Regions from separate parts of the Microbacterium sp. ZW T6_19 genome, predicted to be linked through region 1. Evidence: predicted binding sites of a transcription regulator. Region 1 holds the regulator's gene; the other holds the start of a gene.

Evidence for each region. Region 1 encodes HrcA, which represses chaperone genes, less so after heat shock. Its sites were predicted from a motif close to TTNGCACTCGNNNNNNNCGAGTGCNAA; they were not measured.
Region 2: a site for HrcA is predicted at 2,579-2,605, ahead of groES (co-chaperone GroES). Genes of this name have one in related genera too.

Annotation. Positions count from the first base shown of each region.
Region 1 covers NZ_JBJDRH010000007.1:234,847-241,573, reverse strand. The annotation lists gene ACI3KT_RS12850 (PhoH family protein) at 1-454, opposite strand, end outside; gene ACI3KT_RS12845 (HIT domain-containing protein) at 492-839, opposite strand; gene ACI3KT_RS12840 (16S rRNA (uracil(1498)-N(3))-methyltransferase) at 863-1,591, opposite strand; gene dnaJ (molecular chaperone DnaJ) at 1,594-2,706, opposite strand; gene hrcA (heat-inducible transcriptional repressor HrcA) at 2,743-3,771, opposite strand; gene ACI3KT_RS12825 (carboxylesterase/lipase family protein) at 3,843-5,258, shown strand; gene hemW (radical SAM family heme chaperone HemW) at 5,255-6,493, opposite strand; gene ACI3KT_RS12815 (DUF1990 family protein) at 6,493-6,727, opposite strand, start outside.
Region 2 covers NZ_JBJDRH010000012.1:73,218-79,944, forward strand. The annotation lists gene ACI3KT_RS16235 (ABC transporter substrate-binding protein) at 1-1,043, opposite strand, end outside; gene rarD (EamA family transporter RarD) at 1,188-2,120, opposite strand; gene groES (co-chaperone GroES) at 2,197-2,493, opposite strand; gene ACI3KT_RS16250 (THUMP-like domain-containing protein) at 2,630-3,910, shown strand; gene ACI3KT_RS16255 (hypothetical protein) at 3,912-5,138, opposite strand; gene ACI3KT_RS16260 (hypothetical protein) at 5,122-5,553, opposite strand; gene ACI3KT_RS16265 (hypothetical protein) at 5,867-6,331, opposite strand; gene tsaD (tRNA (adenosine(37)-N6)-threonylcarbamoyltransferase complex transferase subunit TsaD) at 6,328-6,727, opposite strand, start outside.

The DNA.
Region 1 (6,727 bases):
CGGGACGCGTGAGGATGATGCGCGTGACCTCTTTGCGCTGCAGCGCCTGCACGGCCTTCGCCATGGCGAGGTACGTCTTGCCGGTGCCGGCGGGGCCGATCCCGAACACGATCGTGTTCTCCTCGATCGCGTCGACGTACTCCTTCTGACCCGGGGTCTTCGGTCGGATCACCTTGCCCCGCGTGGACAGGATCGCCTCGCCGAGCACTTCGCTCGGCCGGGGGCCGCCGTCTCTACGCAGCATCTGCGCCGAGCTCGTGACATCGCTGGGCGCCAGGTCGTGCCCGTTCCTGGTCATGGTGAGCAGCTCGTCGACCAGTCGTCGGGCCGCGGCGACCGCTGCCGCCTCGCCCGTCAAGGTGATCTCGTTGCCACGTACGAGCACCTGCACGTCGGGATGCTCCTTCTCGAGCATCCGCAGCAGCCGATCCTGCGGACCGAGCAGCTGGACCATGGCCACGCCGTCGGCGTAGATCCGTTCAGTGGTGTCGTCAGAAGCCAACGAGCTTGTTCTCCTCGAAGTTGCCGAGCACATGGGCGTGCACGTGGAAGACGGACTGGGCGGCACTGGCGCCCTTGTTGAAGATCAGCCGGTACTCGCCGTTGGCGTGCTCGTCGGCCAGTCGCTGGGCGACCGTCACCATCTCGGCGAGCAGTTCGGGGTCACCGGCTGCGAGCTCGGTGACATCTCGATAGTCCTCTGTCTTCGGAATGATCAGGACGTGCAGCGGAGCCTGCGGGTTGATGTCGCGGATCGCGAAGATGCGCTCGGTCTCCAGCAGGATCTCGCCGGGGATGTCGCCGGTGAGTATGCGCGTGAAGATCGAAGGCTCGCTCATGGTCCCAGTCTAGTGAGCGCAGCTCACCAGCGGCCGAGCAGCGCGGACAGCACGGCGATCGCCGCCGGACCCGCAGTCGAGGTGCGCAGCACGGTGTCGCCGAGCAGCACACGCTCGGCACCGGCATCCGCGAGCCGATCGAGCTCCTCCGGGGCGATGCCGCCCTCCGGGCCCACCACGAGCACCAGGTCGCGCCCGTCCGGTTCGAGTTCCGAGAGGCGGACGGATGCCGTCGGATCGAGCAGCAGCACTCGGTGCGTCTCGGTCCGCTCCATGAGCTGGGCGGTGGAGACGGGCGGAGTCACTTCCGGCACCCAGGCCCGATGCGCCTGCTTCGCGGCCTCGCGCACGATCGTCGCCCAGCGCTCGCGACCCTTCGCCGCCTTCGGCCCTTCCCAGCGCGACACGCTGCGCGCCGCCTGCCAGGGCACGATCTCGTCGATGCCGAGCTCGCACGCGGCCTGCACCGCCAGTTCGTCGCGATCGCCTTTCGCCAGGGCCTGCGCGAGCACGAGACGCGGCTCCGGCATCGCGTGCACGACACGCTGCGCGATGCGCACGTCCACGCGGGACGGTGCGACCTCCTCGGCGACACCCGTGAGCCAGACTCCTCGCCCGTCTCCCACGGTGACGGCTTCTCCGACCCGCAGACGCCTGACCACGGCGGCGTGCTTGGCCTCGGCGCCTGTCAGCGACACGATGTCGCCGGCATCGGAGTCGGTCGACGACTCGACCAGGAAGTGCAGCGTCATCGTCAGTGCGAACGGAAGCGGTCGCGGAGCTTCGAGAACAGCCCCTGCTGGAACTGCGCCAGCTGAGGGGCGGGCGCCTTCGTCTTCTTCGCGAAGTCCTCGATGAGCTTGCGCTGCGCAGCGTCGATCCTGGTCGGCGTGACGACCTGCACACCGACGCGGAGATCGCCGCGCTGCGTGCCGCGCAGGGGGGTGATGCCGCGGCCCTTGATCGTGAGCACGTCGCCGGATTGCACTCCGGAGCGGATCTCGAGGTCGACCTCGCCGTCGAGACCCTGAATCGTGGTCTCGGTGCCGAGGATCGCATCGGTCATCGACACCTCGAGCGTCGCCAGCAGATCGTCGCCGTCGCGGCTGAACGCGGGGTGGGGGTTCACGGTCACCTCGACGTAGAGGTCACCGTTGGGGCCGCCGGCCTTGCCGACCTCGCCGGAGCCCGGGAGCTGCAGCCGCAGCCCCGTCTCGACGCCGGCCGGGATGTCGAGCGACACCGTGCGGCGCGAACGCACACGACCCTGCCCTGCACAGGTGCCGCAGGGGTACGGGATCGTCGTTCCGTAGCCCTCGCAGGAACCGCAGGGCTGGGAGGTGACGACGTTGCCCAGAAGACTCCGAACCTGCCGCTGGACGTGGCCCGAGCCGCCGCAGATGTCGCAGGTGACGGGCGAGGTGCCCTCCTGGCAGCACGATCCCTGACACGTCTCGCAGAGCACTGCCGTGTCGACCTCGATGTCGCGATGAGCGCCGAAGACGACGTCGTCGAGTTCGAGGGTCACGCGCACCAGCGCGTCCTGGCCGCGCTCGCGACGCGATCGCGGCCGGGCGCGTCCGCCGCCCTGTGATGCTCCGAAGAACGTCTCGAAGATGTCGCCGAATCCGCCGAACCCGCCGAAGTTCGCCGAGGCCCCATCACCGCCGCCCATGTCGTAGCGTCGGCGCGAGTCCTCGTCGCTCAGCACGTCATAGGCGTGCGTGACGAGCTTGAACTGCTCTGCCGCGTCATCGCCCGGGTTCACATCGGGGTGCAGCTGACGCGCGAGCCGCCGATAGGCCTTCTTGATCTCATCGAGGGAAGCGTCCCGGGACACCCCGAGAACCTCATAGTGGTCCGCCACGATCGCCTTTCTGCGTGTGTCTTCGTGCGCGCCGCGTCAGCGGCCCGCCTCGTCTTCGTCGAGCATCCGCGACAGATAGCGGGCCACGGCCCGTGCCGCCGCGAGGTTGCTCGGATAGTCCATGCGCGTGGGCCCCATCACGCCGACCCGCGCCGTGCCGCCGGGGGCGGCGTAGTCGCTGGCCACGATCGACGCCTCACCGAGTCCGAACGGCGCGTTCTCGGTGCCGATGCTGGCCGACAGCCCATGGGCATCGGCCTCCATCTCGCTCATCAGTCTCAGGAGCGTCACCTGCTCCTCGATCGCCTCGAGGAGAGGATGGATGCTGCCGCGGAAGTCCTGCCCGCGGCGGGCGAGCGTCGCCGCTCCTGCCATCACCAGCCGCTCCTGACGGAACTCCCCCAGCTCATCGATCACGACGCTCGACAGTGTGCGCAGCACGGCGTCCTTCGTCATGTCGTCGTCGAGGAGCCCTTGCAGACGCTCGGCGGCCTCGCTCACCGCCCGCCCCGTGATCATGGCCGACAGACGCGCGCGCAGCACGGCCAGATCCGACTCGTCCACCATCTCCGGCAACGCCGTGACCCGCTGCGAGACCCCGCCGGCGTCGGTCACCAGAACGATCAGCATGCGGTTCGGAGCGAGCAGCACCAGTTCGAGGTGCGTGACGTGGGCCCGCGCGAAGGAGGGATACTGCGCGAGCGCCACCTGGCCGGTGAGCTGGGTGAGCACACGAACGGTGCGGGCCATCAGGTCGTCGAGATCGGCGGGGTCCGTGAGGAAGGACTCGATCGCGGTACGCTGCGCCACCGTGAGCGGGCGCAGCTGTGCCAGGTGGTTGACGAAGACGCGGTAGCCCTTGTCCGTGGGCACACGCCCGGAGGACGTGTGCGGTGCGGTGATCAGCTCCTCGTCTTCGAGCAGCGCCATGTCGTTGCGGATCGTCGCCGCGGAGACTCCGAAGGAATATCGATTCACGATCGAACGGCTGCCGACGGGTTCGTGCGTCTCGACGTAGTCCTGCACGATCGCCCGGAGCACCTGAAGGCCTCGTTCACTGACCATCGCATCCCTCCCGTCTGGCACTCTGACACCTAGAGTGCCAATCCTAACGCGTACACCTTAGGATGGCGCTCATGCCAGCGCCGTGCACAGTCTCCCTCTCATCCGGCGCGGTCCGGGGAACGGCCGAGGCGGGCATCCGCCGCTTCCTCGGCATCCCGTACGCGGCCGCGCCGTTCGGCGACAACCGATTCCGCGCGCCTCAACCCGTGCAGTCGTGGAAGGACGAACGGGACGCCACGGCATTCGGGGCGACCTCGCCGCAGCTCCCCTACCCCGGCGCGATCGGCGAGCTGCTCGGGTCCGTGCGCATCGAAGGCGACGAGATCCTCACCGCGAACGTGTGGGCGCCGACCGATGCGTCGGCTGCTCCGGTGCTGCTGTGGATCCACGGCGGCGCGCTGGAGCGGGGCGCATCCGCCATCCCGCTGTACGACGGCGAGGCGTTCGCGCGCGCCGGCATCGTCTTCGTGTCGATCAACTACCGCCTGGGCTCCGAAGGCTTCTCGGTCCTCGAAGGCGCACCCCGCAACCTCGGGCTGCAGGATGCCGCAGCCGCTCTGGAGTGGGTGCATGCGGAGATCGGCGCCTTCGGCGGTGACCCCGGGCAGATCACCGCGATGGGCGAATCGGCCGGAGGCGCCATCGTGGCGGGCCTGCTCGCACGCCCCTCTTCGCGCGCCCTGATCGCACGCGCGATCATCGAGTCGGGTCCGCTCGAGGCGCAGAGCGCCGGCCGAGCAGGTCGCGTCACCGCGCAATTGGCCAAGCGTCTCGGGATCGCCGCCGACCGCCGTTCCTTCGCCGGCGTCGCACCGGATCAGCTGCTGGAAGCGCGTCGCGACCAGGCCGCCGGCTCGTCGCCTCTCGGTGGAGCCCCAGGCTTCCAGTTCGCGATCGATCCGGAGAGCCTGCCCCATTCGCCGCACGAGGTGCTGGGCGAGATCGACACGCCTCTGCTGATCGGCAGCAACACCGACGAGTACCGACTGTGGTTCGCTCCCGCAGCGCTCGCCGCCATCCGTCCAGTGAAGCTGCTGCTGGCATGCCTGGCCCTGCGCATCCCCCGGCGCGCCGTCGCGGCCTATCGGGCGGAGTTCCCTGGCGCGTCCACCGGGGAGATCTTCGGTCAGCTCGCGACCGACATCATGCTGCGCGCGCCGCTCAGCCGCGTCGCCCGCGCGCGCACGGCTCCGACCCACGTGTACGAGTTCGCGTGGCGGAGCCCTGTGCGCGATCTGCGTGCGGCGCATGCCCTCGAACTCGGCTTCGTCTTCGACCGGCTCGCCGACGAGGAAGCGCAGCGGCTGGCGGGCCCAGATGCTCCTCGCGAGCTCGCGACCGAGATGCACGCGTCGTGGATCTCGTTCGTGAAGACGGGAGACCCCGGCTGGCCCGTGTACGGCCCCGATCGGCTGACACGGCTCTTCGACACCATCAGCACCACGGTCCCCCAGCGGCGGACGACCGCCATGGACCTGCTCCCCTAGTCGGTCAGCTCGCGCACCACGGCGTCTGCGAGAAGTCGACCCCGCAGGGTCAGGCGCACTCTGCCGTGCACCGCGGCTGCCGGGTCGACCAGACCGTCGGCGATCAGCCCGGCGACCCGAGCGCGGTTCGCCGCGGGCAGATCGGCGACCGCGATGCCCTCGGCGAGCCGGCTCAGCAGCAGCACCCGCTCCAGCATCCGAGCCTCGTCATCCGGACGCTCGGTGCCCGCGGCCGGAGACTCGAAAGCGGCGAGACGCTGCGCATAGGCCGCCGGGTGCTTGACGTTCCACCAGCGGAGCCCCGCGACGTGACTGTGGGCGCCCGGCCCGAAACCCCACCAGTCGCTCCCCCGCCAGTAGGCCAGGTTGTGACGGGAACGATTGTCGTGCTGGGTCCCCGAGGTCGTCGAAGGGCGCGCCCAGTTGCTCACCTCGTACCATTCGAAGCCGGCTGCGGCGAGCCGGGAGTCGGCGAGCTCGTACATGTCGGCCTGGAGATCGTCATCGGGCGTCGGCACGTCGCCCCGGCGGATCTGCCGCGCCAGTTTGGTACCGTCTTCGATGATCAGCGCGTAGGCGGAGATGTGGTCGGAGTCGAGCGCGAGCGCCGCGTCCAGCGACCGCTCCCAGTCGCCGAGCGACTCGCCGGGGGCGCCGTAGATCAGATCCACGCTGACGGCGAGACCGGCGTCCTTCGCTGCAGCGACGGCCGTGTCCACGTTCTCAGGACGATGCGTGCGGTCGAGCGCGGCGAGGACGTGCGGGACCGCCGACTGCATGCCCACCGACAACCGCGTCACGCCGGCATCCGCCAGGGTGCGGACCACCTCGGGGGTCACCGTGTCGGGGTTCGCCTCGACGGTCACCTCGGCCCCGTCGACGAGGCCGAAGGCGGATGCCGCAGCATCCAGCATCCGCGCCAGATCGCCGGCGGGCAGCAGCGTGGGCGTGCCGCCGCCGAAGAAGACCGTGTCCATCGGTCGCAGGGCGCCGACATCGGCGAGCACACGCTCCGCGATCGCGATCTCGGAGATCAGAGTGGACGCGTAGTCCTCCTGCTTCGCCCCGCGCAGTTCACCTGACGTGTAGGTGTTGAAGTCGCAGTATCCGCAGCGCACCCGGCAGAAGGGCACGTGCAGATAGGCCGAGAACGGCACGGCAGGATCGATCGGAAGATCCGACGGCAGTCTGCCGTCTGCGGGGGCCGGATCGCCGAGAGGGAGCGGGCCCGCCATCACACGGGGGTCGCGTACAGCGGCGAGATCGCCCGCAGGTAGCGGGCGAACAGCTCCTTGCGACGCCGCCTCACCAGAGCGGGCAGCAGCCGGTACAGCAAGGAGTTCGGGGCGTCGAACGCGCGGACGGTGAACCACACCTCGTCGTTGTCCTCGCGCCAGTCGATGTCGAAGGACTCCTCGCCGCTGACCACCGATCCTCCGACGGTTCCCAGGACGAAGCCGATCCGCCGC
Region 2 (6,727 bases), on a different contig from region 1:
TCCGCGCCCTTGGTCGAGCCCGCAGCCAGCGAGGCCAGTGCGACGAGGACGACCGCGTCGTAGGCCTCACCCGCGTAGGTGAAATCCTTGACCTCGGCGTTGCCCTCGCCGGTCCAGTACGTCTGCAGACGCTCGGTGAAGTCGTCGGCGAGCGCCGGGCCGGCCTTCGTGCCCTGAGCTCCTTCGAGGGAGACAGGGATGTCGGTTCCGTAGTCGGACAGGTTGCCGTCGACCATGTAGAACTTGTCGGCCGAGATGCCGGCGTTCACCAGCAGCGGGGCGATGGTCTTGAACTGCTCGAACGACACGATCGCGATGGCATCCGGGTTCTGCGCCTTGATGGTCTCGACCTGGGCGTCGAACTGCGCGTCGCCGACGTTGTAAGACGCCTCGGCGACGACCTCGCCGCCGGTGCCCTCGAACGTGCTCTTGATCGCCGCGTCGAGGCCAGTGCCGTAGGCGTCGTTCTGGTAGATGATGCCGAGCGTTTTGTGGCCGTCCTCGGCGATCAGGTTGCCGAGGACCTCGCCCTGAAGCAGGTCGCTGGGGGCGGTGCGGAAGTAGAGGCCCTTGTCGTCCCAGCTGGTGAAGTCGGGCGAGGTGTTCGACGCCGAGATCTGCAGGATGCCCGCGGCGACATTGCCGTCGAGGATCAGCTTGGAGACGCCGGATGCCGCGGCGCCGACGATCGCCGACACGCCTGCGCCCTGGAGCTTGGTGATCGAGGTCTCGTACGCCTTGGTGTCGGTGTCGCCCTCGTCTTCGGCCGTCAGGTCGATCGTGATACCGGCCTTGGCGTCGTTGATCTCCTGCACTGCGAGTCCGACACCGGACTCCATGGGCGGGCCGAGGAAGGCGAGCGATCCGGTCTGCGGAAGCAGCGATCCCAGCTTGAGGGTGAGGTCGGTGGCGGGCTTGCCGCCATCGTCACCGGAATCGGACGGCGTGCTGCTCGCGCAGCCCGACATGACGAGTGCGGATGCGCTGACCAGCGCGATGCCGGCGAGGACCTTCGCTGTGCGCGAGCCCTTCAGTACGTTCATGATGCTCCCTTGCGTAACTGAGCGTGGATCGTGACCACGATCGGGTGCTCTAACCCTAGAACGCGAGGTGCGCGCGCAGGGGTCGCAAGTGTTTCGGTGCGTTAACGATCCGGTACCGGGTTTCACACGATGTGCGTCCCGGAATCAGACGAGTTCGGGGCGTTCCACTCGGCGTCCGCGGCGAGAGGCGAGCAGCATGTCGACCACGAATACGGCGATCGCGATCCACACGAGGGTGAATCCGGCCCAGCGAGCGGGCGGCATGGCTTCGCCGAGCACGACGACGCCGAGCAGGAACTGCATGATCGGGGTGATGAACTGGATCATCCCGATCAGGGTGAGATCGATCCGACGGGTGCCTGCCGCGAACAGCAGCAGCGGAACCGCGGTGGCGACGCCCGCGAACGCGAGGAGCACGGCGTGCCAGGCGCCGTTCTGCCCCATCGTGATGCCCTCAGGCGTGGTGGCGACGAGAATGAGCTGCACGACGGCGATCGGGATCAGCCAGAAGGACTCGAGGGTCAGCCCGCTGACGGCATCCACCGCTGGTCCGATCTTCTTCTTGATCAACCCGTACACCCCGAACGACGCCGTGAGCGACAGGGCGATCCACGGAAACGACCCGTAGACGACGATGATCACCACGACGGCTATAGCGGCGATGCCGATCGCGACCCACTGTGCGACCCGTATGCGCTCACGCAGCACGAACACGCCGAGGAGCACGGTGGTGATCGGGTTGATGAAGTAACCGAGACTCGTCTCGACGACCTGATCGTTGAGAGTACCGATCACGAAGACTTGCCAGTTCACGTAGATCAGCACGCCCGCGAGCGCGGTGAGGGCGAGAAGCTGGGGCCGGCGGATGATCGCGCCGAGCGCCTTCCACCCGCGGGTGACCGTGAGCAGGACCACGCAGAACACCAGCGAGAGCACGACTCGCCATGCGACGAGCTCCCAGGGTCCGGTCGGCGTCAGAAGCAGGAAGTACAGCGGCAGCAGACCCCAGAGGAGGTATGCGGCGATCGCGTACAGTGCCCCCGTGGTCCGGGTGGCGCTGGTCGCTTCTGAGGTCACCACGCAACCCTATGCCCGGGCAACGAAGAAGGCTCGGATGCCGAAGCATCCGAGCCTTCTCGTCTTGTACGCCGTATCAGCGGACGACGACAGCCAGCACGTCGCGAGCCGACAGGACGAGGAACTCGTCTGCGCCGAACTTCACCTCGGTGCCGCCGTACTTGCTGTAGAGCACACGGTCGCCCACGGCGACGTCGAGCGGGACGCGGTTGCCATTGTCATCGATGCGGCCGGGGCCCACGGCCACGACCTCGCCCTCCTGGGGCTTCTCCTTGGCGGTGTCAGGGATGACCAGGCCACTCGCGGTGGTCTGCTCGGCCTCGACCTGCTTGATGACGATGCGGTCCTCGAGCGGCTTGATGGAAACCGACACGGTCTACCTCTTCTTTCTTGACGATGACACGAAAGACTCGTTCGCACTCTCAACCCGAGAGTGCTAATCCAGTCTAGGCGGTCGGCTGGCACTCACGCAATGCGAGTGCCAGCCACCCGCCGCCTAAGCTGAGCAGGTGGAGATGTCCGAGCTGCGCGCCCTGCTCACCCCCGACGGTCTGGAGCTGCTCGACGCCCTGGGCCCGATCGAGTCGACGGGCGAGGTCGCGAAAGCGGTGTCGCGGCTTCGCGCCGCCGGGCACTCGCCTGATCTGGTGTCGGCGGTCGTCGGTCAGGCGCATCTGCGCGCGAAGGCGACCGCGAAGTTCGGCGAGTTCGCCCAGCGGATGCTGTTCACCCGCGCGGGCCTCGAGCAGGCCACGAGGCTCGGAGTCGGCGCCCGCCACGCCCAGCGACTCCGCGCGGCCGGCATCACGGCGGTGGCCGACCTCGGGTGCGGCATCGGAGGAGATGCGCTCGCGTTCGCGGGGGCGGGCCTCGAGGTGCTCGCCGTCGACGCCGACGAGGTCACCGCGGCCATCGCCGCCTACAACCTCGCCCCGTTCGACTCGGAGGTGCGTCACGGCACGGCCGAAGACGCGTACGCCGCGCTCGGAGATGTTCCCCTCCCTCGGTCGGATTCTCCGGATTCCGCCGAGGCAGGCGCACAAGACCGAGGGAAGCGCGCGGCACAGAGCGGTGCTCGAGCGATCTGGATGGATCCGGCCCGCCGCACCTCGGGGCACAGCGAGACTCGTCGCGTCTCAGCCGACGACTACTCCCCCTCGCTCGACTGGGCGTTCGACGTGGCCTCGCAGGTTCCGACCGGCATCAAACTCGGCCCCGCGCACGACCGCGATGCGCTCCCCGCCGACTGCGAAGCTCAGTGGGTGAGCGCCGATGGCAGCGTGGTCGAGCTCGTCGTCTGGACGGGCGTCCTCGCGCGCCCCGGCATCCGTCGCTCCGCCCTGGTCATCCGGGGCGACCGCTCGTACGAACTCACCTCTGGCGCCGACGCCGACGACGCACCTGTACGCGAGCTCGGCGCGTACCTGCACGAGCCCGACGGAGCCGTGATCCGCGCCCGCCTGATCGGCGACGTCGCCCGGAGCCTCGACGCGGGCATGCTCGACGAGCACATCGCCTATCTCACGTCGGATGCCGCGTTCACGAGCCCCTTCGTGCAGTCCTTCCGTGTACGCGAGACGATGCCGGCGAATCCAAAGGCGATCAGCGACGCGCTCAAGCGCCACGACATCGGCACGATCGAGATCAAGAAGCGCGGCATGGATGTCGATCCGGCGGCGTTCCGCAAGAAGCTCACCCTCAAGGGCGCCGAGACGGCGACGCTCATCCTCACGCGCGTGGGCTCCCGGAGGCTCGCGATCCTCGCCGATCGGGTGCCCGCCGCGTCGTAGGTCATCCGTCGGGGTCTGTCACCTCGATCGGGTCGCCGGTCTCGGTATCGATCACGATCGTCGACGCGCCGCCGGCGTTCTCGGTGATCGTCAGATAGGGCGTTCCCCAGTTCGTGAACTGTGCGGACACTTCGATGCGCCCGTTCTCGTCTTCGGCCGTGAGGGTGAGCCCGTCTTGGAGGGTGTCGGAATCGAGGCCGCAGGCGGTCGCACCGAGTGCGTCGACGATGAGGCAGCGCTCGTTCTGGTCGGAGTCCGTGAAGCGGTAGGCGATCCAGGCCGGCTGCTCGCGGACGTACCCGACGAGCGAGACGCCCGCGAGGTACCCTTCGTCGATGAGCGCCTGCGCGCGCGTGCGCTCGTCCCCCTCGAACTGGTCGAGCATCGAGGCGTCGTTGTCCCAGCGCTGGATGGCGACCATAGGCTCTCCCGCGGTCGAGAGCATCCCGTAGGCGTTGATCGAGGCTCCGAAATCGCCCTCGGCCGCGTCCTCCTCTGGCGGGAGGGAGATGGTGGCGTTCAGGCCGTAGGCGAGGTTGACGTCGTCGGCCCGCGCGCATCCGATCTGACTCTGTCCGGCGGCCTCGAGCACGAGGCAGTTCTGATCGCCGTCGCTCTGTGTGCCGAACCACACCAGCGCATCGTCGTCTCGCGCGACCGCGCGCAACGTGCCCTCATCGAACTCGTACTTCTCGTCGAGTTCGAGCTTGTGCTGCACCTCGTCTTCCGTCAGGGCGACGGCATCACGCACGCGGGGTGCGAACAGCGCCCAGCCTGCCCCGAGCCCGAAGATGAGCAGAAGAGCGGATGCCGCGGCCACGGCCTTCCAGTGACGGCGGAGGGTCGGGCGCCAGGAGAGTTCTTCGGTCGTCGGGCGAGCGCCGCGAGACGTGGATTCCGATGGCTCCTCGGCTGCCTCGCGAGCGTCGGTCGTCGAGCGCGCCGCAGTCGAGTCGAAGAGCCGAGACGAGACGTCTGTTCCCTGAGGCCGAGAGATGAGAACGTGTTTCGCCTCGGTCGCTTCGCTCCCACGCTCAACCGCCGGGAGCTCGTCGGTCGATGAACGAGGGTCGGGCCTCGAGTGCGCATCGGGCGAGTCGACTCGCGGAGGCTCAGGCTGCTCCAGCTCACGCAGACGCGCCGCCTCGGCATCCGTCAGTCCGCCTCCTCGGCCATAGGCCTTGTGCTGCAGCGCGCGCAGCTCGTCGGGCTCAGGAATCGGCGTCATCGGAACTCCTCGTGATCAGCGAATGCGAGGTCAGCGCCGCCGGATCGCCTTCGGCGTCGAACAGGATCTGCGCCTCGACCAGCCCCTCTCCGCCATCGACCTCTCGCCTCAGGCTGGTCTGGAGGCCTCGCATGATCGCCACATCCCGCTCACGGCAGGCGGGTGCGGTCGTCTCACCGTCACTGATGATCGCGCAGACGATGTCTCCGCCGTCGCGTGTCGCGAACCACACGATCGTGCCGTCCTCCTCGGCGATCGGGCGCAGGGAGCCCGAGTCGTAGACCGCGGACACGAGTATCTCGTTCTGCCAGGACTGCTGCTCCGCACTCAACGGAACCGCCTGCGACGCGCGCGGAGAGAACAGCGCCCATCCGACCAGCACGCCGACGAGGATGGCGACGATCAAGGCTGCCAACGCCGCGCCTCGGGCACGAAGGCCACTTCGCAGCCGGGGCGTCGAGCGCGCCTCGGTCGTCGAGCGACCGGACGGAGACGAATCGCCCGTGCCCTGAAATCGATGCAAAGAACCGCGTTTCGTCTCGGTCGCTTCGCTCCCTCGCTCAACGACCCGGGGCTCCTCAGCCGTCGCACTCCCTCGCTCGACAGCCGGCAACCCCTCCAGTTCCCTCAACCGTGCGGCATCCGCATCGGACAGACCTCCGCCACGACCGTACGCGCGCTCCTGCAGCGAGCGCAGCTCGACGATGGCCTCGGCGTCCGGCATCCGCTCAGCCGAACCGCTCGAACTGCAGACCGGCCCAGACCAGCCAGCCCAGGCTGTAGGCGGTGGCGGTGAGGCCCAGCACGAGCGCCCAGCGCGCCATCGCGTGGTTCTCGAGGGGGCGTCGCAGTGACATGATCGCCGCGATCACCGCGACGATCGCCACAGGGACCCCCCATCCGACGAAGAACGAGGCGCACAGTGCGACGATCGACGCCAGCAGCGCCCACGGCGCGAGGCGCGCGTCGTCGGCCCGTGCGGGAGCGTCGCTCGGCGACCATTCCTCGTCGCCGTCATCCGCTTCGAGGTGGGGGCCGGTCGCGACCACCGGCTCGATGCCGACCGGCCCGGTGGGGAGCTTCGTGTAACCCTCCCGACGAGCGCCGGGCAGCCGCGCGGCCCCGGCGGGGCGTTCGACCTCGCCGCTGGGTTTGTCGATGCTGGCGTGCAGCCCGTCGTCGGACATGGTCATGATCGCTCGGCCACCTGGATCTCGGTCACGGGCAGCGTCGAGTCCGCCCCGAACGAGAGCGTCGAGGGACGACGCCCCGATGAGATCAACTCGGCGGCGAGGGCCGCGATCATGGCTCCGTTGTCGGTACAGAGCGACAGAGGGGGGATGCGCACGGTCACCCCGGCGGCCTCGGCGCGGGCCAGCGCGACCTCGCGCAGGCGGCGGTTGGCGATCACTCCCCCGCCGAGCAGCAAGCGTGGAACACCGAGGTCCTCGCAGGCGGCCAGCGCCTTCGTCACGAGCACATCCACTACGGCTTCACGGAAGCTCGCGGCGACATCGGCCACCGGCACGTCGATGCCCTCGGCATCGCATCGCTCGATCCATCGTGCGACCGCGGTCTTGAGACCCGAG